Regions from separate parts of the Planococcus liqunii genome, predicted to be linked through region 3. Evidence: riboswitches for the same ligand, from Rfam matches in the RefSeq annotation. Region 3 holds a riboswitch; each other region holds the start of a gene.
What was found. A riboswitch is a leader RNA that binds a small molecule or an ion and turns the genes downstream of it on or off. The one in region 3 is predicted to bind S-adenosylmethionine.
Positions count from the first base shown of each region.

Region 1: it holds a riboswitch for S-adenosylmethionine, as region 3 does, so the genes downstream of both, QWY22_RS11165 (methionine ABC transporter ATP-binding protein) here and QWY22_RS06250 (methionine ABC transporter ATP-binding protein) in region 3, are expected to answer to the same signal.
Region 2: it holds a riboswitch for S-adenosylmethionine, as region 3 does, so the genes downstream of both, QWY22_RS03100 (bifunctional homocysteine S-methyltransferase/methylenetetrahydrofolate reductase) here and QWY22_RS06250 (methionine ABC transporter ATP-binding protein) in region 3, are expected to answer to the same signal.

Region 1 covers NZ_CP129238.1:2,205,437-2,212,983, reverse strand. Annotated here, with positions in the region: gene QWY22_RS11185 (carbohydrate kinase family protein) at 1-904, shown strand, start outside; gene QWY22_RS11180 (Bax inhibitor-1/YccA family protein) at 1,076-1,810, opposite strand; gene QWY22_RS11175 (LLM class flavin-dependent oxidoreductase) at 2,143-3,219, shown strand; gene QWY22_RS11170 (tetratricopeptide repeat protein) at 3,535-4,548, shown strand; SAM riboswitch class I at 4,654-4,761, shown strand; gene QWY22_RS11165 (methionine ABC transporter ATP-binding protein) at 4,833-5,846, shown strand; gene QWY22_RS11160 (methionine ABC transporter permease) at 5,836-6,507, shown strand; gene QWY22_RS11155 (MetQ/NlpA family ABC transporter substrate-binding protein) at 6,527-7,345, shown strand; gene QWY22_RS11150 (iron-containing alcohol dehydrogenase family protein) at 7,361-7,547, shown strand, end outside.
Region 2 covers NZ_CP129238.1:587,283-594,829, forward strand. Annotated here, with positions in the region: gene QWY22_RS03085 (hypothetical protein) at 1-496, shown strand, start outside; gene QWY22_RS03090 (hypothetical protein) at 493-1,293, shown strand; gene QWY22_RS03095 (DUF6920 family protein) at 1,352-2,212, shown strand; SAM riboswitch class I at 2,384-2,489, shown strand; gene QWY22_RS03100 (bifunctional homocysteine S-methyltransferase/methylenetetrahydrofolate reductase) at 2,562-4,421, shown strand; gene metH (methionine synthase) at 4,402-7,547, shown strand, end outside.
Region 3 covers NZ_CP129238.1:1,246,915-1,254,461, reverse strand. Annotated here, with positions in the region: gene QWY22_RS06265 (dicarboxylate/amino acid:cation symporter) at 1-1,016, opposite strand, end outside; gene QWY22_RS06260 (MetQ/NlpA family ABC transporter substrate-binding protein) at 1,272-2,090, opposite strand; gene QWY22_RS06255 (methionine ABC transporter permease) at 2,125-2,793, opposite strand; gene QWY22_RS06250 (methionine ABC transporter ATP-binding protein) at 2,790-3,809, opposite strand; SAM riboswitch class I at 3,893-3,997, opposite strand; gene QWY22_RS06245 (thioredoxin family protein) at 4,155-4,460, opposite strand; gene QWY22_RS06240 (ribonuclease M5) at 4,466-4,804, opposite strand; gene gcvH (glycine cleavage system protein GcvH) at 4,936-5,316, opposite strand; gene QWY22_RS06230 (arsenate reductase family protein) at 5,395-5,748, opposite strand; gene QWY22_RS06225 (acyl-CoA dehydrogenase FadE) at 5,843-7,547, opposite strand, start outside.

The DNA.
Region 1 (7,547 bases), 960 kb from region 3:
GGCAAATGGAAATGCCTTGTTTGAATCGAACCCTGGCGGAGCACCCGCGAATGTTCTTGCCACGCTGGCCAAATTCAATACAACGACCGCATTTATAGGAAAAGTGGGAAATGACCAATTCGGCTCTTTTTTAAGGGAGACGCTCCAGAAAAATAGAATTGATACGCAAGGCTTAATCTATTCAAAAGATGTAAATACCACTTTGGCGTTTGTGCATCTGAAGGAAGACGGTGACCGTTCTTTCCAATTCTACCGTTCTCCCGGAGCTGACATCATGCTGCAGGAACAGGAAGTTGATGTTGAATTGGTGCAACAGGCAAAGATCTTTCATTTCGGTTCGCTTTCGATGACACATGAACCGGCCAAGACGGCCACATTAAAGGCACTGCATGCGGCAAAAGAGAAAGATGTTTTAATTTCATTTGATCCGAACCTGCGTCCGGCGCTCTGGGAAAGTTTAAGCCAGGCAAAAGAAACGATTCTTGAAGGCATGCAGTATGCGGATGTTTTGAAACTATCTGATGAAGAATTGGAATTTACTACGGGCATTCGTGATCTGGAAGAAGGATCCCAATTTTTGTTTGAGAAGTTCGAATTGAAAGTTGTCTTAGTTACGTTGGGTGTCAATGGCTGTTTCTACCGATTTGGAAAAGGTACGGGACACATGACCGGATTTCAAGTGGGTACAATCGATACCACAGGAGCAGGCGATCTGTTCTTCGGTGCTTTTTTGCATCAATTTCTTCAGAAAGATGTTTCGTGGGAGGCAATAAAAACTGAAGAACTGGAAGCAATGATTTTATTCGCCAATGCGGTCGCGGCTTTGGGGACCACTAAAAAAGGGGCGATTCCGGCAATCCCTTCTCTCGACGAGGCTAGGCAACTGCTTGAAGGAAGAAACTGAATAGGCAAAATGGCAGTTCAACTTGGCTTGTTAGGCGTTGGATGCCGCTACTGGAGCGAGCGGACCAAAGTTTTGGATTTACTTTTAAAGCGCTGCTTTTTTTAGAGAAAATAAAAACAGCCGACTTCCTCTTTGAAACGAGGGAAGTCGGCTGTTTTGTTATCCGCTGTTTTATCTGTCGCGCAATTTAGCAAGCAGACGAAGAATTTCAAGATACAGCCAAACCAGTGTTACCAGCAGGCCAAATGCTCCGTACCATTCGAAATACTTTGGCACGCGTTTTTCGGAAGCCTTTTCGATGTAATCGAAGTCCAGCACCAAATTCAAAGCGGCAATGATGACAATGACGATGCTGATGATAATGCCAAGCGGCGTCGATTCGTGCAAATGCGGGATGTTAAAACCGAAAAAGCTGCCGACAAACGAGATCAGATACACAACGAAGATTGCGCCGGTTGCAGCCACTACGCCCAAGCGGAAGTTCTGCGTTACTTTGATGAATCCCGACTTATACGCAAGCAGTAAACTCAAAAGCACCCCAATGGTCAACAGAACGGCCTGGAACACGATGCCGCCGTATTGCACTTCGTACTGGGCGGAAATCGCCCCGATGAACAAGCCTTCCAGCAATGCATAAAGCGGAGCTGTAAACGGTGCCGCTTTCGGCATGAAAATCGTAACCATCGCGACGACAAAGCCGCCGATGCCGCCGACCAGGATCAAGGGCAGGATGGTTTCAGGATTGCTCAAGTACTGATTCCAGGAATAGACCGCTGTCGCTAATACCAAAAGCAATAATATAAAGGTCTTATTGACCGTTCCTTGAATGGTCATCGTGCGGCCAGAATTGGTGTAACCGCCTTTTTCAAATACTTCATCTTTTAAACTCGGGTTTCCACTTCTCACATCAATCGTCTCCTTTAATTTTAAAAACAGGTTCATAGTATTCCTTAAATTCCAGGGAATCAAACCTGAATAAATTTAATTTCAAATCGTTGAAAATGTTTCTTTGTTGTTGTTACGTATGGAACGCGGCAAAAGTTTCATTCAATCAGATTTTAGCAGAACTTTTTTAAAAAGTTGTGTTGCAGTTGTGTCTAAAAAAAATGGAAAACGGCACAAAAACTGGTTCCGCAAGACGAAGGTTTGACATAGTCAGATAATCATACTATAGTAAGTTACATAAAGTAACTAATAATTTGCCGTTGCGGACGGCAGCGTAAGAAGGAGCGAATTAAGTGGCTAAATTAAAACAACAAGGCTTTGAAGTCGGAATCTACACGTTAGCGGATATCGGACCGAATCCCCTGACAGGAGAAATGATCAGCCCCAAACAGCGGATGGACGAAATTATAGAAGCGGGAAAACTGGCGGACCGGGCTGGCCTCGATATCTTCGGGGTAGGTGAGCATCACCGCCTGGATTACGCGGTTTCTTCGCCTGCGGTCGTGCTGGCTGCAATTGCCCAAGCGACCGAACAAATCCGCTTGACAAGTGCAACCAGTGTCTTGAGTACACTTGATCCGGTCCGGTTGTACGAAGACTTTGCAACTTTGGATTTGGTTTCCGGCGGCCGTGCTGAGATTTTGGCTGGCCGAGGAGCTTTCATTGAATCGTTTCCTCTGTTTGGATACAGCGTGAAAGACTATAATGAGCTCTTTAGTGAACATATGGAGTTAATAATGAAGCTGAACGACAGCGACATTGTTTCGTGGAAAGGTAAATTCCGATCACCAATAGACCACGCGGAAATTGCGCCCCGGCCATTGCAAAGCAAACTTCCCATCTGGATTGGGGTTGGCGGAACGCCTGAAAGTGCAGCCCGCGCCGGACGCATGGGCGTCGGAATGGCGCTTGCTATTCTTGGAGGCGATCCCATACGGTTTAAGCCGCTTGTCGATATCTATCGGCAGGCGGGAATCGAAGCGGGCCATTCGCCCGCATCGCTGCAAGTCGGAGTGACCGGCCACGCTTATCTGGCAAAAACTACAGAGCAAGCGAAAGAGGAGTTTTATCCGTACTATGCCAACTACTGGAACTACGTCAATCGCCAGCGCGGAATGAGTTCGCGAATGACACGGAATGATTTTGAACAGTTAGCGGGTCCGGAAACCGCTTTGTTTGTCGGGAGCCCGGAACACGTTGCAAAGAAAATAATCCGGCAGCAGGAATTGTTCGGCCACAGGCGCTTTATGGCCCAAATGGATATTGGCGGCATACCGTTCGGCAAGGTGCAGGAAAACATCGAAATGCTGGCTGCTCAAGTAGTGCCGATTCTTGGGAAAGAAATCGGCCGTATGGTGGCACCGGTCTAGAATGAAGTCAAAATCTTTGACGATCCAAAGACTATCGCTATAAGCAGCCCCAGCTTCCAAAACGGAAAGCTAGGGCTGCTTTTGATTTCGTAGGGAAAAAGACATATTTTTGAAAAACTTAAAAAATTCTTTTACAATAAAATTATCTTTTGCCCTATTGTTAATCTTTCTTAGCATTGGTATCATAAAAAACGATGCAAGTTTATTAAAAATGTAAAATTTATCTTATTTTATTTTTTATTAAATCATAATATTATTTTATATAGAGGTTTTTTGTTAATTTTGAGTCGATTAGTTTTGTTCAGGAGGAACGTCATGAGCTTTCAGGGAATCAGTTTAGAAGAACTAGAAGAATTAGAGCAAGAACTGCTGGGCCTCGGTGAAACGAGGCTCGGCAGTTTAAGCTATTCTAAAATAGAAGTATATGAGGCTATGCACCGTCAATTAGAAGCGCTAGTGCAAGAGGATGAAGATTACCGGGAATATTACACCTTCATCAAGAAAAAGTTGGTGTCTTACCTATTGCGCTACGGCGCAGCTGTTTCTGGCAGTGACCGCACCATTTACGAAGATTCCGAGAAAGTCCTGAAAAAAGTTCTTTCCTATGACTCGCAAAACCCGATTGCCGCTTACCGTTTGGGATTTTTGGCTTACCGTTCAGGAGCTTTCTTTGATGCGGCGGCGTTTCTCCAGCAAGCGCTGAACAGCCAGACTTTTTATACCGATGAGCGTTTCCTGATGAATGCGGAGCAAATCAGCCGTGCCGTCTTGTATATTGCTAATTGCGCGCTTCATCCGGCAATCCGGGGCGAAGTGACAGCCATGGATTTTATGGCCAGCGCCGAGCATGCCACTTCGCTGTCCACCCAGCTTTGCTACAACGATGGTATGCTGAAGAGCCAGGCTTACCGCATTACCACACCGTTTGGCTCCGTGCTTTGTTCGAAAGAAGAAAGCGTCGAAGCGCCGATGCAGGATGTCATTTCGCTGAAGTTCAATAAATTCGGCGCCGTCTTGACTTACAACGGTATTTCCGAGAAATTAGCGCCGGTACAGGCGAATCTGCTTCGCTACCTGTTGATGAAGACCCGGAGAGGGCAAGCCGCAACGCCTTTAGCTTTGAAAGACTATTTTTTATTCACCCATGTGGTTACCGGGGTTCCCGAAGAAACGTTTTTGCTGGTAATGGCAGAAGTGAAGCAAATACTGATGGAAATGGAAATTCCTTCAGCGATCCAGACCGCAGAAGACGAGGATTACGGCTTTTATTTTGACGGCTCGATGCCGTTTGTCGTGATTGACCGGGTTGATGAAGAAATGTCCCTGTAATAATATATAATGAAATTCAATAATTGAACCTTTTCAAAAAAAGGTTTGACAGCAGCCAAAATGTTGACTACTATTAGAACCAAGTTAAAACCAATTACATAAGGAACATTATCAAGAGAGACTGAGGGACAGGCCCGATGACGTCCAGCAACCTACAGAGTGATCTGTAAGGTGCTAATTCCTGCAGAATGATTTCATTCTGAGAGATAAACCTATTCCGTTATGGTGCTTCTTTCTAAATGAAAGAGGCATTTTTTAATGGCCAAAAAAGGAGGGACCCCACCATGATCAGCATCACGAATCTTACGAAGGACTACAAAACAAAAAAAGGCACCGTTACCGGCGTGGACAATGTCTCTCTGACCGTGAACGAAGGAGAAGTGTTCGGCATCGTCGGCTACTCAGGAGCCGGGAAAAGCTCGCTGCTCCGCTGCATGAACTTGCTGGAGCGTCCGACAAGCGGCGAAATCAAAGTGGACGGCCTTGACCTCACCCAGCTGAAAGGCGAAGGGCTGCGCCAGGCAAGGTTGAAAATCGGCATGATTTTTCAGCATTTCTACTTGATCAGCCAAAAGACGGTCGGGGAAAATGTCGGCTTCGCTTTGAAAGCGGCGAAACTGCCAAAAGACCAGATCGCCAAACGGGTCGACGAACTGCTCGAGATGGTCGGCTTGACCGATAAACGGGACGTCTATCCCGCGCAACTGAGCGGCGGGCAAAAGCAGCGTGTCGGCATTGCCCGGGCGCTGGCGAACAATCCATCGGTACTCCTGTGTGACGAAGCGACGTCCGCACTCGACCCGAATACGACGCTTTCCATTTTGCGGCTGTTGAAAAGGATCAACCGTGAACTGAATATCACGATCGTTCTCATCACCCACGAGATGAATGTCGTCAAGGAAATCTGCGACCGCATGGCGGTCATGCAGGACGGCCGGGTCATTGAAGAAGGCGGCGTTTACGATTTGTTTTCGGATCCGAAAGCAGAACTCACAAAGGAATTCATCTCTTCAGTCGTGTCGTTCGATGTGCCGCAGCCGATTCTGGCAGCCTGCACCGGCAGCGTCATCAAAGTGCAGTTCAAAGGCGCCGTTGCCGGAGAAGGCATCATCACCGATACGGTGCAGCATTTCGATGTCAAAGGCAATTTCCTTCATGGTTCAATCGAGTACATCCAGGAAAAGCCGCTTGGCTTGTTCCTGATGGAAATTCAAGGAAGACCGGACAATATCCACCGCGCCATCACTTATATGGAAGGCCGGGGAGCAACTGTGGAGGTGATTTCAAATGGGATTTGATTTTCAGCATATGATGGAATTGTGGCCGGACATCTCGAAAGCGTTCGGCGAAACCTTGTATATGATCGGCGTCTCGCTCGCGATTGCCATTGTCATCGGCTTGCCGCTTGGCATCGTGTTGTTTGTCACCGACAAAGGCTTGTTTTTGCAAAACCGTTTTGTGAAATCGGTATTGGGTTTTGTGGTCAACATGATCCGCTCGATTCCGTTTATCATCTTGCTGGTGGCATTGATTCCATTGACAAAGATGTTGGTGGATTCGACCATCGGGCCGGCAGCAGCCAGCGTGTCGTTGTCGGTTGCGGCGATTCCGTTCTTCGCCCGCATCGTTGAAACTTCGCTGCGTGAAATTGATAAAGGGGTCATTGAAGCGGCCGTTGCTTGTGGAGCCACCCCGTGGATGATCATCAAAGACGTGCTGCTGCCGGAAGCGAAAGCCGGCATTGTCCAAGGGATTACAATCACCATCATTTCACTCGTTGCGTATTCCGCGATGGCTGGCGTCGTCGGAGGCGGCGGCATCGGCGACTTGGCGATCCGCTTCGGCTATTACCGCTACGACAATACAATCATGATCGTCACCGTCGTCATTTTAATTGTTCTCGTCCAAATCCTTCAGCAATTGGGTGACTGGACGTCAAAAGCAATAGACAAACGATAAAAAAGGGAGAGAAACTCACATGAAGAAATTTTTATTGCCAGCAATCCTACTTGTTTTACTGACTTTGCTCGCTGCTTGCGGTGAAGAAGAATCCAGCGCCGACTCGAAATCCATCAAACTGGGTGGCACCGCCGGTCCATACAGCGACATGCTGAACGAAGCGTTTAAACCGGCGCTTGAAGAAAAAGGCTATAAAGTGGAAATCGTGGAATTCAGCGACTACATCCAGCCAAACAACGCTTTGGACAACGGCGACCTCGATGCCAACTTGTTCCAGCACTCGGTGTACCTTGAAAACTTCTCAAAAGAAAACGGCATGGACTTGACCGGCCTGATTACGGTGCCGACAGCGCCAATGGGCATTTACTCGAATGTCTTTGACTCACTGGAAGATATCAAAGACGGAGCGACGATTGCAATTCCGAACGACCCGGTAAACGCAGCCCGCACATTCCTGGTCTTGCAGGACAACAACTTGATCACACTTGATCCGGCAGCGGAAGAATTGACGGTTTCAGAAAAAGACATCCAGGAAAACCCGAAAAACCTTGTGTTCCAGCCGATCGAAGCAGGCGGCTTGCCGCGTGCAGTGGAAAGCTCTGATTTATCAGCCGTGCCAGGAAACTTTGCGTTGGCAGCTGACATGAACTTGCTGGATGCACTGGTACTTGAAAATATGCCAGACCAATACCGCAACTTGGTCGCGGTGAAAACGGAAAACAAAGATACACAGCTGTCAAAAGACTTAGTGGAAATTGTGGAATCGCCGGAATTTGAAGCATTGATCGATTCCGATTTTGAAGGCTTCGGCAAACCGGAATGGATGGCTAGCCGTTAAGAGAGGAGAATCTTTGTGGAAGACATTATCGTAAAAGGCGCGCCGGCTGAATATATCTGCAATACCCATGTTCTCGAAGGACTCGAGGACAAACTGTTGGCGCGTAATATCAACAAAGTGTTGCTCCTGACCGGCACCAAGTCGTGGGAAGCGCTGCGTCCGTTCTTTCCGGAACTGGACAAAGTTGAAGTAGCCTATGAAA
Region 2 (7,547 bases), 660 kb from region 3:
GTTTGCCGTGCTGCAGCGAAAACTGCAAAAAGTGAATAAGCATCTGGTTTTTCAGTTCAGTGTGGAGCCGGTAGGGGGCAAACGCGAGTTTACAATCAGTGCGGACGGGATGCTCGATGCATTTGATGCAGTTTTTGATTTGCACGAGGCAATGCCGGAACTTGAACTTTTTGACGTCGTGGCATTCCGGCAGCCTTCAGAAGAAGAATTCAGCGTCGAGTTCGGAAGCCGGCAGCTGACTTGGAACGATGTGTATTATACAGCGCTTCAGGACATTGAGCACGAAGAGGTCAGCTTGACGCTTTACGTCAAAGGACTGACCAAAGACAACGAAGACGAATTGGCGCCAGCCCTCTTTATCTTACTGGATTCCGTCATCGGGGAATACAATATGGGCGTCCATGTCGGAAACGTCGAATTCCGCCCGTTTGAAGAGCAAACGCAGGCACGCCCCATCCAGACCGTCAAAACATTTTTTCCAGTGGAAGCTTTATGAAGATGGACCGCTTGCCGCCAACTTTGCAGAAACTAAAAGATTTCGATAAAGAATTGGAACGACAGGGAAGTTCGCTGGATGAATGGATCGGGTTCAGCATTGTTGGGGACGAAAGCCGGTATAATTTGACTCCGCTTGATGTGATTCCATTTGCCGCGACCGGAGTAGACGGGAATCATTTTGGTTTGCTGACCGACTTCGGAATGATTTCCAACTTGGAAGAAGCCCCCATTGTCTGTGTCACGCCGATGAATTTTGGGGAACACGTTAAAATTGTCGCACGAAACTTAAAAGAATTCCTGGATTTGATTTATACCGTAACAGATTTCAGCGCCATCGCCAATTTTACTTATTTTCAAGACAAACAGGATTATAGAAAGCTCTTGAACAATCTTAGAAATGATGAAACATATGAAGAGCGGGTCGAGAAGTTGGAAAGCATGAAAGCCGAGTTTGGTCTTCATGCCATCGAAGACGTTTACCGCTTTGTGGAAGTGGAGTTAAAAGAAGCTCGGCAACGGCAAATTGCGCTGCCGACGCTGGATGGCCTGGGAGTTGTCGCGCAGAAGGGCAACGGCGATTTGCCTCTTTATCCGGTCCATGAAGATATGAAGATTGATATAGGCGATATGCGGAAGTTCCTGGCAGCCGCCCCTGTGGAAAGCCGTCTGGCATTTATCCGCGATGCGCAGTTTACGAATATTTTGGAAGAACCGGAAATCAAGCAGCTGGTGCTGGCGGAACTGAAACGCATGGATTTACCGGTTGAGCGAAAGCGATTAAATGACAATTATTAAAGGGAATTTGCCTTCGATGTCGTATAGACAATAGTAACGCTAAACGGAGGTGTTTTTGATGAGAGTTGCCATACCGCTTGCAATCGTTGGAATTGCCGCTCTGTACAAAGGAGCTTTATGGAATTTTTCAAATCAAAGCAATAAACAAATTCAGCAGCAGCTGGATGGAGTGCCGGACGCCCAACCGAAAAAAATGACAAACGACATGCTCGAACCGCTTCCACAATCCGTCCGGAATTGGCTGATTGAAGCAGGCGCCATCGGAGCAGACGAAATCCGAACGGTGACCTTAAAGCAAACCGGCTGGATGCGCCTTAAACCGGAGCAGGAAAAATGGACGAAGGCGGAAGCGGAACAAACCATTACGGTCAATCCGCCGTCTTTTACCTGGACCGTCAAGACGAACATGGCGCCGTTTGGACAAGTGGTTGGCCGTGACCATTTCGAGTCGGGCAAAGCTGATATGGTGATCAAAGCAGCCGGCCTTCTGCCGATTGTCCAAGTCAGCAACAACACCAAAACCGATGAATCGGCGCTGCAGCGCTTTTTGATGGAGATGGCATGGTATCCGACAGCGGCGCTCAGTCCATATGTGACCTGGGAAGAACTTGACGCTAATACAGCGAGAGCGACAATGACGTACCGCGGCATTTCCGGATCTGCTGATTTTTATTTTTCCGAAGCTGGGGAACTGCAGAAAGTGATAGCTTACCGCTATAAAGACAATGATAAATCAGCCTCGCGCTTGCCTTGTGTTGCGGAGATTAAAGAACATCACAATGCAGGTGCCTATAAAATCCCTTCCAAAGTTGAAATCAGCTGGTATTTGGAAGAAGGCAAATTCACTTGGTACAAATTCGAAGTGCACGGAGCAGAAATCGATCCGATCCGGGCAGTGCGCGATGCTGCGGTCACTTAAAGAAAAGCACGGCAATATCACTTAACACAGAAAGTTCATTGTTTTTAGACAAATCAACTTGACCTGCCCTTCCAATGCAGATAGGATTAGAAGATATATAGCGGAACTTCAGCAAGTGAAAGTGCAGTTAAACTTTCAAAGCTAGAAGCAGCATCCAAATTGAATAGTGAATTCTTATCGAGAGAAGTCGAGGGACTGGCCCTATGACGCTTCAGCAACCAGCCGCAAAGGCTAAGGTGCTAAATCCAGCAGGCATTCTGTGCCTGGCAGATGAAAAGGAACGAGTTTAGCGACTGTGAAACCTTCTTTTTCAAGAAGGTTTTTTTGTATATATGGGAGGGCGAAGAGCATGGGTTTATTAGACGAGCTAAAGACGAGAATACTGACAGCAGACGGCGCCATGGGTACACTTTTGTATTCTTACGGCATTGAATACTGCAACGAGGAGCTGAACCTGCAGCGTCCGGAAATCATTGAAAAAATCCATCAGGAGTACATCCAGGCAGGAGCGGACATTATCCAGACCAATACTTACGGCGGCAATGCCTTGAAGCTGGCGCGCTACGGGCTGGAGCACCAGGTCAAGGAAATCAACGAAGCGGCTATTCGCATCGCGAAGCGGGCAGCAGCGGATGGCGGCCAGTTTGTGTTTGGAACCATCGGCGGCATCCGGGGCATCCGGAAAAGCGATGCGACACTGGAAGAAATTATCGCGATGGTTGACCAGCAAGCTGGCTATTTACTAGCAGGCGCTCCTGATGCCTTGCTGCTTGAAACGTATTACGATTTTGAAGAATTGGCGGCGACCGTCACACATTTGCGAAAAGCGACCGACGTGCCGTTGATTGCCCAAGTGTCCATGCACGAGCCCGGCATTCTGCAAAACGGCATGGCGCTGAACGACGCATTGCATCAACTCGAAGCGCTCGGCGCGGATATCGTCGGCGTCAATTGCCGCTTAGGCCCCCACCATACGATCCAGGCACTGGAAGAAGTGGCGCTGCCGCAAAAAGCGTTCCTGTCGGCCTATCCGAACGCGAGCTTATTGGACCTTGAAAATGGCCGGGTCGTCTATGAATCAGAAGCCGATTACTTTGGCCGCGCCGGGCTCTTGCTCAGAGAAGAAGGGGCACGCTTGATTGGCGGCTGCTGCGGCACAACGCCGAAACATATCGAAGCATTGAAAAAGCGCATCGGCCATTTAAAGCCGGTTACGGAAAAAGAAGTGGTGAAGAAAAAGCCGATCATCATCCGCGAAGCGGAAGCGCTCGAAGAAGCGCCGCTCCATGAGAAAGCGAAAACGGAACGCACGATTATCGTAGAATTGGATACTCCGCGCCATTTGGATATTACGAAGTTTTTGGAAGGCTCAAAAGCGCTGAATGCAGCAGGCGTGGATGCCGTCACGATGGCCGACAATTCGCTGGCCTCGCCACGCGTCAGCAATCTGGCGATGGGCTCGATCTTGAAACACCAGGAACAAATCCGGCCGCTTGCACATATTACATGCCGCGACCGGAACTTGATCGGCTTGCAGTCGCATTTGATGGGGCTTGATGCACTCGGTATCCATGATATCCTGGCAGTAACAGGAGATCCGACCAAAGTGGGCGATTTTCCCGGTGCGACGAGCGTCTACGATGTTTCCAGCATGGAATTGATCCAGCTGATCAAAAAGCTCAATGAAGGGATTTCTTTTTCCGGGAAGCCGCTGCGCAAAAAAGCGAACTTCTCAGTAGCGGCGGCATTCAATCCGAATGTCCGGGTGCTCGACCGGGCAGTGGCAAGGTTGGAGAAGAAAATCGAAAGCGGCGCGGATTATTTTATTTCGCAGCCGGTTTACACAAAAGAAAAAATCATTGAAATCTACGAAGCCACCAAGCATTTGGAGACTCCGATTTTCCTTGGCGTCATGCCGCTTACGAGCATCCGCAGCGCAGAATTCCTGCACAACGAAGTGCCGGGCATCAAATTATCCGAAGATGCTCTGGAGCGGATGCGTGCTTGCAGCGACAACAAAGAGCGCGCCACGGCAGAAGGCATCCAAATTGCCAAGGAATTGATCGATACTGCAGCGGAGTTGTTCAACGGCATTTACGTGATCACGCCATTTTTCCGCTACGATATGTCTCTGGAATTAATCGATTATATCCGCCAACTTGATATACAGAAAGAGAGCGATAACAGCCATGTCAAAACAGCTAATTGAACAGCAGCTCGACAAAAGAATATTAATCATTGACGGTGCCATGGGAACGATGATCCAAAATGCCGATTTGTCGGCGGAAGACTTTGGCGGGGAGCAGCTGGACGGCTGCAATGAATACTTGAACATCGTCCGCCCGGACGTCATCGAAGGCGTCCACAACGCGTATTTGGAAGCGGGCGCTGATATTGTCTGTACGAATACCTTCGGCGGCACGCCGGTCGTGCTCGATGAATACGGCCTTGGGAGCGAAGCAGCGGAAATCAACCGGCGCGCAGTGGAAATCGCGAAGCGCAGCACGGCCGCGTTTTCCACGCCGGACTGGCCGCGCTTTGTGGCAGGCGCCATCGGGCCGACGACGAAAACCTTGTCGGTGACAGGCGGCATTACGTTTGATGAACTGCTGGATAACTTTTATGTGCAGGCCAAAGCGCTCGTTGAAGGCGGCGCGGATTTGATCTTGCTGGAAACAAGCCAGGACATGCTCAATGTCAAAGCAGCGACAATCGGCATCAAACGGGCCTTTGAAGAAACCGGCATCGAACTGCCGATCATGATTTCTGGCACAATTGAACCGATGGGGACGACGCTTGCCGGCCAAAGCATCGAAGCGTTCTATATTTCAATTGAACACGTCAAGCCCTTGTCGGTCGGCTTGAACTGCGCGACAGGTCCGGAATTCATGACTGACCACATCCGCTCGCTTGCAGAGCTGTCGGATGGCTATGTCAGCTGTTACCCGAACGCCGGCTTGCCAGACGAGGAAGGGCATTACCACGAGACGCCGGAATCGTTGTCCAAAAAACTGCGCGGTTTTGCGGAAAAAGGCTGGATCAATGTGGTCGGCGGATGCTGCGGCACGACGCCTGCCCATATCAAAGCCGTCCGGGAAGCGATAGAAGGCTTGGCGCCGAGAAAGCCGGAAGCAGTCGGCCATGGCCATGTCATTTCAGGAATTGAGCCGCTGCAATACGATGAAACGATGCGCCCGCTGTTTATCGGCGAACGCACCAACGTCATCGGCTCCCGCAAATTCAAACGCTTGATCATCGATGGCCAGTTCGAGGAAGCTTCTGAAATTGCCCGGGCACAAGTGAAAAACGGGGCACACGTCATTGATATTTGCCTTGCAAACCCAGACCGCGATGAGCTGGAAGACATGACGAATTTCATGAAAGAAGTCGTCAAAAAAGTGAAAGTGCCGCTCGTTATTGATTCCACCGATGAAGATGTGATCGAAGCGGCTTTGAAGTTTTCTCAAGGGAAGGCGATTATCAACTCGATTAACTTGGAAGACGGCGAAGAACGCTTTGATGCGGTCATGCCGATGGTGAAAAAATACGGCGCTGCTGTCGTAGTCGGCACGATTGATGAAGCCGGCATGGCCGTAACGCGCGAACGGAAACTGGAAATCGCGGAACGCTCGTATGATTTATTGACAGGTAAATGGGGGCTGGCGCCGGAAGACATCATTTTCGATCCGCTCGTGTTCCCGGTCGGCACGGGTGATCAGCAATACATCGGGTCGGCGGTGGAAACGATTGAAGGCATCCGCCTGATCAAGAAGAAGTTTCCGGAGTGCTTGACGGTTCTTGGCATCAGCAACGTATCGTTCGGCTTGCCGCCGGTCGGCCGTGAAGTGCTGAATGCGGTGTATTTGTACCACTGCACGCAGGCAGGGCTGGATTACGCCATCGTCAATACCGAAAAACTGGAGCGCTACGCGTCGATTCCGGAAAAAGAAATCGCCATGGCGGACGAATTGCTGTTTACGACGACTGATCAAACGCTGGCGGATTTCACCGACTTTTACCGCGATAAGAAAAAGGAAAAGACCGAAGATGACATCCCGAAGACGGTTCCGGAGCGCCTCGCTTATTATATTTTGGAAGGCACGAAAGAAGGGCTCCTTCCGGATCTGGAACGGGCGCTCGACATGTACGATACGCCGCTTGACGTCATCAATGGGCCGCTCATGGAAGGAATGGCTGAAGTGGGCCGTTTGTTCAACGACAATCAATTGATTGTCGCAGAAGTTTTGCAAAGTGCGGGCGTCATGAAAGCGGCGGTTTCATTCCTGGAAGGCTTTATGGAGAAAAAAGAAGCTGACGATTCAGGCAAAGGCAAGATTGTACTTGCAACGGTAAAAGGCGATGTGCACGACATCGGCAAAAACCTGGTGGACATCATCCTCAGCAACAATGGCTTTAAAGTGATCGATGTCGGCATCAAAGTGACGCCGGCAACCTTGATCGATGTAATCCGGAAAGAAAAGCCGGATATGATTGGTTTATCGGGGCTGCTCGTCAAATCGGCGAAACAGATGGTCATCACGGCGCAGGACTTCAAGGAAGCGGGCATTGATGTGCCGATTTTGGTTGGAGGCGCGGCCTTGTCCCGCCGCTTCACGGAAACGAAAATTGCTGCGGAATACGACGGCCCGGTCATTTATGCGAAAGACGCGATGCAGGGATTGGACTTGGCGAACCGCCTGCAAAGCGGCGCTGGAAAAGCGGTATTGCTGGAAGAACTCGGTGCGCAGCAGGAAAAACGAAAAGCTTCGGAAGCAGCGAAAGCATCGAAACAGGCGGTCGCAGTAGCCATCCGTCCGGTGAAGACGGTCCGGGAAGATGTGCCGGTCTACAAGCCGCATGACTTGCGCCGGCACGTGCTAAAGGATTATTCGGTGGCGCATTTGTATCCGTACGTCAATATGCGGACGCTGATCGGCCACCATCTCGGCTTGAAAGGGTTCAACGAAAACACGCTTGCCAAAGGCGATTCGCGTGCCGTCGAGCTGCACGAACTCGCTACCGGCTTTTTGCAGTCAGGGTTACTTAAGCCATCCGGCATGTATCAGTTTTTCCCGGCGCAAAGCGACGGCGACGATGTCGTCATCTACAGCCCGGCGGATGCCAAGACCGAAATTGAACGCTTCACGTTTCCGCGCCAGTCGGTGGAACCGTTCCTGTGCCTTTCGGATTATTTGAAATCCGTCGAAAGCGGCGAAATGGATTATGTGGCATTCATGCAAGTGACGGCGGGGCACGGCGTCCGTGATGAAGCAGCGCGCTTGAAAGAAGCCGGCAAATTTCTGGAAAGCCATGCCTTGCAGGCGACGGCGCTTGA
Region 3 (7,547 bases):
AGCAAGCCGATAGCTGCCATAACAGCCCCTCCCGGCACTCCCGGAGCGGCAATCATAGTGACGCCCAGCATGAAGATAAAGGGCAGGAAACTTGAAAAGCTCGGCAGATCTCCCGTCAACAGCAGCACACCGATGGAGCACGACACGATTGTAATGGTGCTTCCCGACAAATGGATGGTCGCGAATAATGGCACTGCAAAATCGACCACTTTTTCGTTCGCGCCTGTTTCGCGCGCTTGGCGAACGGTGACGGGAATCGTAGCCGCTGAAGACTGAGTGCCGAGTGCAGTGAAGTATGCCGGCAACATGGTTTTCAATAAGCGCATCGGATTCTTTTTGTTCAGTGTTCCCGCTGCTGTGTATTGAAGCATCAGCATCACCCAATGCAGAATAATTATTAGGACAAACACGACCGCAAAAAGCGATAAAATTTTGGCGACCGCTCCGCCGTATGCCATATTGGCAAAAATCCCGAAGATATGGAATGGCAATAGCGGAATGATGACATACGAAATGGTTTTTTCAATAATGGCCTGAAATTCTTCAAAAAACGAAATCATGGTTTTGCTTCCAGTAGAAGCCATACCGATGCCCAGCAGAAATGCCAATATCAGTGCTGACATGACGCCGAATACCGGAGGCATATCCAAAGCGATAAAAGAGGTGGCCAATGCTTTTTCCGGGTCTTCAATACCGCTCATCGCACCGGCTTCCATAAAGTTCGGCAAAATGGTTGTAGCCGCAAAAAACGCCAGTATACCTGCTGCAATGGTTGACGCATAAGCAAAAAACGTAGCCAGCCCGAGTAGTTTTCCTGAGCCTTTGCCGAGCTGTGCAATACCCGGTGCAATAAACCCAAGTATGATCAGCGGAACGATGAAATTAAGGAAGTTTCCAAAAATCGCTGTGAATGTGGCGAATATCCGTGCCATCCACTCCGGCGCAAACGAACCAATCAATACCCCTAATGCAATAGCAACAATAATTCTCGGCAAAAGACCGAATTTTACCTTCATGATGTGTCCTCCCTAGATGAACAACTGTATTTTAATTATTATACAAAAGTATCATATGGCGAACTGAAAGAGAAGAGAACCTTTAAAACCCGGAATATTTTTATTATTCTATCAAAAAAAATAAAAATCTATTAAACTATGCCCCTCTAAATACTCGCGCCGATTTGTCCGTTCCACACCCCGCCGATCATTCACCACAGAAAACAAAAAGCAGGTCTACTCAATTTCTTGAGAAACCTGCTTTTTTGCATTTTATTATTCAACTGGTACTACAGAACCGCCCCACTCTTCCAAGATGAAGTCCTGAATTTCTTTCGACTTCAATGTTTCGACAAGCGCTTTGACGTTTTCGTTATCTTCGTCGCCTGCATTCACTGCAATTACATTGGCATATGGAGACTCTGAGTCTTCCAGTGCAATCGCATCTTCCAATGGATTCAAGCCGGCATCAATTGCGTAGTTTGAGTTGATCAGCAACGCATCACCTTCACCTGACTCATACAATTGCACCATCAAAGCCGCTTCGTAATTCGCATCAAACTCAAGGTTTTTCGGGTTTTCTACGATGTCTTTCACTTCTGCAACCGTTTTGTCTACGCCATCAGCCAATTTGATCAAGCCTTTTGCTTCCAGCAAAGAAAGAATGCGGCCGTGGTCGGCAACCGAGTTGCTCATCAAAATGGTTGCGCCTTCCGGAAGCTCTTCCAATGAAGCGTATTTCTGGGAGTATACACCGATTGGTTCGATATGGATTGCACCGGCATTTTCAAAGTCATAGCCAAATTCTTTCTTTTGTGATTCCAAGTAAGGAATGTGCTGGAAATAGTTCGCATCGATTTCACCGGATTCTAAATCCTGGTTCGGCAAAATGTAATCCTGATATGTTTCAATTTCCAGTTCGATGCCTTGTTCTTCTAATAGTGGTTTCGCTTCTTCTAAAATAATGGCGTGCGGCACGTTAGATGCCCCTACTTTTATGGTGCTCGACTCTTCTTCGCCTGCTCCGCCGTTATCGCTTCCGCAGCCTGCCAGTGCAAGTGCTGTTAATAATGATCCTACCAATAATTTCTTCATGTCTCTATCCCCTTTTGGTGTTTTTATATGTGTATTACCTTTTATCTGACTTAACTGTCAAACGGTCACCGATAAACTGGATTGCGAAAACGATGATTAAAATCAATATCGTTGCCATCAGCGTTACGTCTTCCCGGCTTCTTTGGAACCCGTCCAGGAATGCCAGCGTCCCAAGGCCGCCGGCTCCAATGATGCCAGCCATAGCTGTGTAGCCAACCAAGGCGATTGCCGTTACAGTAATTCCGGAAATCAAAGCCGGTTTGGACTCCGGCAGCAGCACTTTACGGATAATCGTCCAAGTGGTCGCTCCCATGGAACGTGCCGCTTCAATGACGCCTTTATCAATTTCCTTCAAGGCAATCAAGACCATGCGTGCATAAAACGGCGCGGCTCCAATGATCAAGGCCGGCAAAGCCGCGTTCGGCCCGCGGATGGTTCCAATCATAAACTTGGTAAATGGAATCAACAAAATGATTAAGATGATAAATGGAATTGAACGGAAAATGTTGACGAATGCGCCTGTCAGCCAATTGACAATGCTATTGGCCCATAATTGCTTAGGTGCCGTCAAAAATAAGATGATGCCCAGCACCAAGCCGATGACAAACGTAAAGAATGTCGACATCGCCGTCATGTACAGTGTTTCAAGTGTTGCTTCCCACATATTGTCCCAATCGACGTTTGGAAATAATGACTCGATCATGCCATCACCTCCGTCTGGATACTTTCGTCATTCAAGAAAGCAAGAGCTTGCACAATTTCAGGCTGCGTCCCTTTTATCTGAATGATCAATGTGCCATATGCTCCGCGCTGTGTATGGGAGATATTGCCGTGAACGATGTTAACATCAACCGGATACTTGCGGATCAATTTCGTCAAGATCGGCTGCTCGGTCTGGTCGCCGACAAAAACCAATTTGACCAATTTGCCTGTCGGATAAAGTTCACGCAGATGCTTGATGGTTTCATTTGAATCTTCCGTATCAGTCACTTGGGCGACGAAGCGCTTTGTAATTTCCTGCTGAGGCGCCTGGAAAACCGTCAGGACATCCCCAAGTTCCACAACGCGTCCGCCTTCCATTACCGCTACACGATGGCAAATTTTGCGGATGACATGCATTTCGTGCGTAATCAGCACAATGGTCAAGCCTAAGCGCTTGTTGATATCCACCAGCAGTTCCAAGATGGAATCCGTTGTTTGGGGATCAAGTGCTGAAGTGGCTTCATCGCAAAGCAGCACTTCCGGTTCGTTTGCCAACGCCCGTGCAATGCCGACCCGCTGTTTCTGCCCGCCTGAGAGCTGCGACGGATATGCATTTTCTCTTCCCGCAAGGCCAACAAGTTCAATCAGCTCCAGCACTCGGGCATCCCGTTTGCTTTTCGGGACGCCTGCAATTTCAAGCGGAAATTCAATATTCTCTTTTACCGTACGTGACCACAAAAGGTTGAAATGCTGGAAAATCATACTGACTTTCTGGCGCGCTTTTCTTAAGTCTTGCCCTTTGCTGGCCGATATGTTCTGGCCGCTAATCGTGACCGAACCCGAAGTCGGTTTTTCAAGCCCATTCAACAACCGGATCAATGTACTTTTACCGGCGCCGCTGTAGCCGATAATTCCAAAAATCTCACCGGATGAAATGGACAGGCTCACATCGTCAACCGCTTTTAAAGAGCCCTTGCCTGTGTCGAATACTTTCGACAGTTCTTTTAATTCAATCATCCTTTACAACTCCTACTCCAAAATAAAAACCCTTCTGCGCAGAGCTGAGCAGAAGGGTGACCGTGAAAAACACGAAAACCGCTCTCTCATCTCCCAAAGCTTCCGCTTTGTGTGATTTGGCACCATTTCATTTGCATGACGGTTGCCGGGCTTCATAGGGCACTTCCCTCCACCACTCTAAATAAGAGTTACGATATAAAATTATAATTCAGAAATTCAATTTACCATGCTCGACATTTTTCGTCAATAAATATGTTGAATTAAAAATAATTAACTGCCAGCTATAGGCAAGTTAGCTCAAACTTCAGCGAAGCAGTCTGCACCGGAACCTTTATTTTGTTTCGTTTATACAGATTTCAATTTGCTGTAAATATGAGGCACTGATTGAAAAGCGTAGATCTTTTCTTTCAGTTGGCCATTTTCTGTAATAAGCAAACAAGGTACGCTTTCCACTTGATACAGTTCGGCAATTTCCTGCACGTAGTTCAAGTTCGCTTTTCCCATTGGCAAGTCGGGCAGAAGTTCTTTCACCACATCCATCATTTTTGAAGCCACCTGGCATGTTCCGCACATCGGCGTGTATAAATAATAGGCAGCTGCAGCGTTTTTGTTTTTTTCTTTCAGCCAATCTTTATGTGTCCATTCTTTCATCTTGTTCATCCCTCGGTTAATAGCTTATTGACTTGAACATTTGCCGAAATCAGTACATCCAGCAAGATCCGGATCGGCGTTGTTGCCACTTCCTTGTAACTGCGGTTTATATAGAAGTGCCGGGCTTCAGGAAATTCGCGCTTTACGAGCTTCCTTAACTGTTCACCTGATTTGTCTGCATCCAACAATACGATGATATCCAGATCTTCATAAGGGAGCAGCAATTCTTCAAGCCTTGATGCACTTACTGTACCATTTGTGCAGAGAATCGTCACGGGTTCTGCAATAAGCGGTGCGATCCGGGTCTTGTCGCTAAGTCCTTCGACTACAATTACTTTGTCCATAAGTCTACACCTCGCTGATATAAGATGAAAGATCAGAATCAATTGCTGCTTGAAAAGAATCTATAGGAACCTGCTCTCTATAAGCCTTTCGGCTATCAAAAAAAGCGCCAAGTAATAGGCGCTTTAAAGTATTACTCGTTCGTCATTTCTTTGTATTGGTCAGCAGTCATCAACTCGCTGATTTCTTCTTCGTTTGGAGATTCGATTACCACCATCCACGCATTTTCATACGGAGATTCGTTAACAAATTCCGGGCTGTCTTCTAATTCACTATTCACTTCAACTACACGTCCGCTAATCGGCGCATATAGCTCCGAAACGGTTTTAACTGACTCAACGCTGCCGAAAGGCTCGTCTTTTTTCAGTTCGTCCCCAACTTGCGGCAATTCTACGAAAACGATGTCGCCAAGTTCAGCTTGTGCAAAATGCGTAATTCCAATGCGGGCTGTGCCGCCTTCAACTTTAACCCATTCATGCTCTTTAGAATAACGAAGTTCTTGTGGTGTGCTCATCGAAAACCCTCCAAATTATGTAGTGTACTCAATTTCAGTTTGACATAAAGCCCTTGGAAACACAAGATTTCACTGCTTTCATTTCCAGGTATTTTCAAACTCTTCTTCTTTGAATCCCAATGTTGCTTGTTCGCCGTTCCAAGCGAGCGGCCGTTTGATCAACATGCCATCTGATGCCAGCAATGCCAACTGCTCTTCTTCCGGCATGTCCTTCAGTTTATCCTTTAATCCAAGCGCCCGGTACTTCAAGCCGCTTGTATTGAAAAATTTCTTCAATACCACTCCGCTTTTGGTGTAGATTTCACGGATTTGGTCCTGGGACGGCGGCGCCTCGGCAATGTTAATTTCATTATAGGCGATGCCGTTTTGATCCAGCCATTTTTTTGCTTTGCGGCAGGTGGTGCATTTGGGGTAAGCATAATACGTAATCATGGTAAAACCTCCTTTTAACCAAGCTTACCAAAGTTGCCCTTTTTGGTCGATGCAAAAAAACGCAGCCCGAAGGCTGCGTTTTGTAAAAGAAGCATTACACGACATATTTTTCGACTTCTACTAATTTCACAGCTGCTTCGCGTTTTTTCGCAATAACGTTATACGGAGTCGAACGAGTCAATTTGCGAAGTGCAGAAAGCATCATGCGCTGGTTGTCGCCTTCTACAGCAGCAAGCAATGTTTCTTTTGCATCTTTTTCAATTTTATCGAAAGCTTCCTGGCAGTAAATTTGGGTGTATAGCAATTTTTGCTGGGCTTTTTCTTCACCAGAGGCAGCAATCGCTTTTTCTGTACGAAGCACGGCAGACTCCATTGCAAACACATTGCTTACGATATCTGCAATATTGACAAGCACTTCCTGTTCTTGTTCAATTTTCGCTCCGTAAGTCTGAGCTGCAAGCCCCGCTGCCAGCAAAGCAATTTTCTTCGCGTTTTTCACCAAGTATTTTTCTTGAGCCAATGCTTCCGTGCCAATTTCTTCCGGCATCATCATCAACAGCTCTTCCTGCAGTTTCTGCGCGTGCTGCAATAGCGGAAGCTCGCCTTTCATCGCTTTGCGCAGCAAGGTGCCCGGCACCAGCAAACGGTTGATTTCGTTTGTGCCTTCGAAGATCCGGTTGATGCGGGAGTCGCGGTAAGCGCGCTCGATTTCATATTCCTGCATGAAGCCGTAACCGCCGTGCAGCTGAACGCCTTCGTCAACGATGTAATCCAAAGTTTCTGTGCCGAAGAATTTGTTCATGGAACATTCAACAGCGAATTCTGCAATCGCATCCGCCACTAGTTTTCCGTTGGCGTGCTCTTCTTCTGTAAAGCCGCTCATGCGGTCTTCGAACAAGCCCACTGTACGGTAAACAGAGCTTTCAAGTGCATATAATTGAGAAGCCATCGTTGCCAATTTCTCACGTGTTAAGTTGAAAGAAGAAATTGGTGTTTTAAACTGCTGGCGCTGGTTTGTATACGGAATCGTAATTTCCATTGCACGTTTTGAGCCGCCGATTGTGCCTACACCCAATTTGTAACGGCCGATGTTCAAGATGTTGAATGCGATGACGTGGCCGCGGCCAGCTTCGCCGAGCAAGTTTTCCACAGGCACTACTGCATCCTGCAAGACCAATGTCCGTGTTGAAGACGACTTGATCCCCATTTTCTTTTCTTCCGGTCCGACAGATACGCCGTCATACGCGCGTTCTACGATAAACGCTGAGAATTTTTCGCCGTCAATTTTCGCATACACAATAAAGACATCTGCAAATCCAGCATTTGTGATCCATTGTTTTTCGCCGTTCAATACGTAATGTGTGCCCGCTTCGTTCAGCTTCGCAACTGTTTTAGCACCTAAGGCGTCGGACCCTGAGCTCGGCTCCGTCAATGCATATGCTGCGATCAATTCACCTGTCGCTAGGCGCGGCAAGTATTTTTGCTTTTGTTCTTCGTTTCCGAACAAAACGATTGGCAAAGAACCGATTCCGACGTGAGCGCCGTGGGTAATGCCGAATCCGCCTGCTTTAGACATTTTTTCAGCAATCAAAGCAGAGGCGATTTTATCCAGGCCCAGTCCGCCGTATTGTTCCGGTACATCCGCTCCGAGCAACCCAAGCTCTCCTGCCGTTTTCAATAATCGAACCGAATGATCGAACTCGTGGTTTTCAAGCTTTTCAACGACTGGAAGCACTTCGGTGTTCACGTAATCCTCTGTCGTTTTCGCGATCATTTTATGCTCTTCCGTGAAATCTTCT